One region of the Bradyrhizobium sp. 14AA genome, then DNA from elsewhere that is predicted to be linked to it. Evidence: riboswitches for the same ligand, from Rfam matches in the RefSeq annotation. Region 1 holds a riboswitch; the other holds the start of a gene.
The links. Region 1 has a riboswitch for glycine ahead of RAD15_RS37935 (L-serine ammonia-lyase). Riboswitches for the same ligand answer to the same signal wherever they lie in the genome.
Positions count from the first base shown of each region.

Region 2: it holds a riboswitch for glycine, as region 1 does, so the genes downstream of both, gcvT (glycine cleavage system aminomethyltransferase GcvT) here and RAD15_RS37935 (L-serine ammonia-lyase) in region 1, are expected to answer to the same signal.

Region 1 is NZ_JAVAYM010000031.1:49,509-51,709, forward strand. It holds gene hypE (hydrogenase expression/formation protein HypE) at 1-656, shown strand, start outside; glycine riboswitch at 1,039-1,127, shown strand; gene RAD15_RS37935 (L-serine ammonia-lyase) at 1,238-2,201, shown strand, end outside.
Region 2 is NZ_JAVAYM010000020.1:135,353-137,553, forward strand. It holds gene alaS (alanine--tRNA ligase) at 1-906, opposite strand, end outside; glycine riboswitch at 1,128-1,216, shown strand; gene gcvT (glycine cleavage system aminomethyltransferase GcvT) at 1,363-2,201, shown strand, end outside.

The DNA of each region.
Region 1 (2,201 bases):
CCGGCGTTCATATCATCACCGGCGACACCAAGGTCGTCGAGCGCGGCAAGGCCGATGGCCTGTTCATTTCGACCGCGGGCGTTGGCCTGGTGCCTGAGGGGCTGGATCTCTCCGCCGAGAATGCGAGGGTCGGAGATCGGGTGCTGATCTCGGGCACGCTTGGCGATCACGGCGTCGCAATCATGTCAAAGCGCCAGAACCTCGCCTTTGAAACGGAGATCGTCTCGGATTCGGCCGCCCTGCATGATCTGGTCGCCAGGATGGTGGCGGCGGGCGGCCGCGGCATCCGTCTGATGCGAGATCCCACGCGCGGCGGCCTCGCGGCGACATTGAACGAAATTGCCCAGCAGTCCGAACTAGGCTTCAGCCTCCAGGAAGAGGCGATCCCGGTCAAGCCGGGGGTGGCGGCTGCCTGTGAGTTGCTCGGGCTCGATCCGCTCTACGTCGCCAATGAGGGGAAGCTGGTCGCGATCGTGTCGCCTGATGTCGCCGGAGCCGTGCTGGCCGCCATGAGAGCGCACCCGCTCAGTCGCGATGCCGCCGATATCGGCGAAGCGGTGCCGGACGATCATCACTTCGTGCAGATGGCGACGAGCTTTGGCGGTGGCCGAATCGTCGACTGGTTGTCGGGCGAGCAACTGCCCCGGATCTGTTGAGGCCCAAGATGCGCATTTAGCCCCATGCCAACGCCGCGTCCTATACCTACACCGCGAAGCACGAGAGTTCAGTCCGGTGGATTGGCTTGAAACCTTCGATATCGCGAGCCAGCACTGTGAGGAGCATTCAATCGAAGTCCTCAACGAATTCATTAAAGTATCTTTTCGCTGGCTGTGCACTCCGGATTGACCGACAAGACCCAATGGCTCAATTCAAAGCGCCCAGACCGAAATCCCTCTACCGGCAGGTCAACCCCGTAAACGACGCAGAACGGCAAGACTTTGCATCTTCGGTTCATTGTTGACCCAAGCCGCGTAGTAGAATACTTGAGAAGTGCAGCCACAATTTTGATGTCGTGACTCAGGAGGTCGAGTCCCAAAGACGTCGCTTGCGGAAGAGATCGGCTTCGGCCGACGCCGAAGGAGCAACCGCCCCGGAAACTCTCAGGCAACAAGGACCGCGTGTGACGAAACAACATCTGGAAAGAGGTGCCTTGGCACCCGCCGACGGGATAATACTCTCAGGCAAATAGACAGATGGGGCGCATTTGAAATCAATCACTTGATTGAGGTGCGCGTCCATGTCCAAGACTGTCGAACAAGTCACCACACCTAGTTTATCGGCCAGGCGCCTAGCCGGTCCGATCAGTGTCCTCGATCTATTCACGATCGGAATCGGCCCATCCAGCTCGCATACCGTTGGACCGATGCGCGCGGCCCATCGATTCATCGAATGCTTGGGCGAAGATCTATGGCGCTGTCGCTTGGTTGTCGTCGAGCTCTACGGGTCGCTGGCGCTGACTGGCAAGGGTCACCGCACCGATATTGCCCTTCTGCTGGGACTATCGGGCTGGCTGCCAGAATCCGTTGATCCTGAAGCCATATCCATTATTGCCGGGCTGATCCGATCGCGTTCCGAGATTTTGCTTGGCGGTCGTCATGCGGTTGGCTTCGATGAGCGTCAGCACCTCACCTTCCGCACCGGCGAGTTCCTGCCGGGGCACTCAAATGGTATGAAATTCGCAGCGCATTCGGATACGGGCGTCCTGCTTCGTCAAACCTATTACTCCGTTGGCGGCGGCGCGATCGTGTGTGAAGGCGACCAGCCGAGGAACCCCGCTGTTCGAAACGTTGGATGTGAGCCGTACCCGTTCACGTCAGCGCATGAGCTTCTTGCGATAGGTGAGAGGACCGGCTTGTCGATTGCCGATATCGTTGCTGCAAACGAACTATCGCATAGGGAGGAGACTGAAACCAATGCATTCCTGGATAGCGTTCGCGATGCCATGATGCGCTGCATCGATCGCGGGTGTGTCAACGGGGGTGTTCTGCCTGGTGGCCTGAAGGTACCGCGCCGTGCGCCAGGCCTGCTCAGCAAGCTCAAGACGACGTCAAAGGGGGCGGCACATCCATTTCACGTGATGGAATGGGTCAGCCTCTTTGCTCTCGCGGTCAATGAAGAGAACGCGGCCGGGGGACGGGTCGTGACTGCGCCGACGAATGGAGCTGCCGGCGTCATACCCGCGGTCCTGAAATTCTCCGAGA
Region 2 (2,201 bases), on a different contig from region 1:
CAGCACATAGCCGCGGCCCTCGTTCGAGGGCAGCACGCCATCGGCGACCAGGAAGGCCGAGGAACGCAAATGGTCGGCGATGACGCGGAACGAGGCGACGGTCTGCTCGTTCGGCCCGCTGCCGAGCGCCGACGCCGTCGCGTCGATCAAATGGCGGAACAGGTCGGTCTCGAACACGCTGTCGACGCCCTGCATGATGCAGGCCATGCGCTCGAGGCCCATGCCGGTGTCGATCGAGGGACGCGGCAGATCCACGCGCTCCTCCTTCGTCACCTGCTCATATTGCATGAACACCAGGTTCCAGAATTCGAGGAAGCGGTCGCCGTCCTCTTCAGGAGAACCGGGAGGGCCGCCCCAGATATGATCGCCGCGATCGATGAAGATCTCCGAGCACGGGCCGCACGGGCCGGTGTCGCCCATCGCCCAGAAATTGTCCGAGGTCGGGATGCGGATGATGCGGTCGTCGGAGAAGCCGGCGATCTTCTTCCACAGCCCATGCGCCTCGTCGTCGGTGTGGTAGACGGTGACGAGCAGCTTGTCCTTGTTGAGCCCGAAGTCCTTCGTGATCAGCTTCCAGGCAAGCTCGATCGCGCGCTCCTTGAAATAGTCGCCGAACGAGAAATTGCCGAGCATCTCGAAGAAGGTGAGATGGCGCGCGGTGTAGCCGACATTGTCGAGGTCGTTGTGCTTGCCGCCGGCGCGCACGCATTTCTGCGACGTGGTGGCGCGCTGATAGGGCCGCTTCTCGACGCCGGTGAAGACGTTCTTGAACTGCACCATGCCGGCATTGGTGAACATCAACGTCGGGTCGTTGCGCGGCACCAATGGCGAGGACGACACGATCTCGTGGCCGTTCTCGGCAAAGAAGTTCAGAAAGGTCGACCTGATCTCGTTGACGCCGCTCATGTTCATCCAATCGGGTGTGCTTGGACCCGCTTCTTGCCATCCAAACCTGACATTTAGGCTGATATCTGCGGGCCACAGCGCTTTTAGACAAGGCCAGCTTCGCTGTCCAGAAACTGTGCAGAGAGATCAGAGGGTTGCCGCAGGCGCTCAATCCCGTTGAAAGCCACAGAAGTCGCGTTGACAGGCTTGGCCGCCCTGTGGTCTGTACCCATCTGTATCGTACGGCCACGTCGGGAGAGACCGGCACTGGTGCCGGCGCCGAAGGAGCAACCGCCCCGGAAACTCTCAGGCAAAAGGACCGCGTGGCTTTGACAGCATCTGGAAAGAGGCGCCGACGGGCATAAAGCCCGGGCTGCGTCCGCCGACGGGATAATACTCTCAGGCACAGCGACAGATGGGGCTTCGACCGGTGTCCATCGGGGAATCGTCCCCGGGGAACCGCCGAGGGCCCCTGTGATGCTAGCGCACGACAAAGACTCCCTGAAACGGACCCCCCTCCACAGCCTTCACGTGTCCTTGGGCGGCAAGATGGTGCCGTTCGCGGGCTATGACATGCCCGTGCAATACCCCGCGGGCGTGCTGAAAGAGCACCTCCAGACCCGAACCTCCGCCGGCCTGTTCGACGTCTCCCATATGGGCCAGCTCGCGCTCAGGCCGAAGTCGGGCAAGGTCGAGGACGCCGCCCGCGCGCTGGAACGGCTGGTGCCGCAGGATATCGTGGCGATCGCGCCGGGACGGCAGCGCTACGCCCAGTTCACCAATGAAGATGGCGGAATCCTCGACGATCTCATGGTCGCCAATTTCGGCGATCACCTGTTCCTGGTCGTCAACGCCGCCTGCAAGGACGCGGACGAGGCGCATCTGCGCGCGAATCTCTCCGGCGACTGTGTCATCGAGCAGCTTGCCGACCGCGCGCTGATCGCGCTGCAGGGCCCGAAGGCGGAATCGGTGCTGGCGAAATTATGTGCAGCGGCGCCCGCCATGACCTTCATGGACGCCGGCCCGCATGAGGTCGCCGGTATCAAATGTTTCGTCTCGCGCTCCGGCTACACCGGCGAGGACGGATTCGAAATTTCGGTTCCCGCCGCGGACGCCGAGCGTCTCGCCAAAACGCTGCTCGAAAACCCCGACGTGATGCCGATCGGCCTTGGCGCCCGCGACAGCCTGCGGCTGGAAGCCGGGCTCTGCCTCTATGGCCACGACATCGACACCGCGACCACGCCGGTCGAGGCCGCGCTGGAATGGTCGGTGCAGAAGAGCCGCCGCACCGGCGGCGCCCGCGCCGGCGGCTTTCC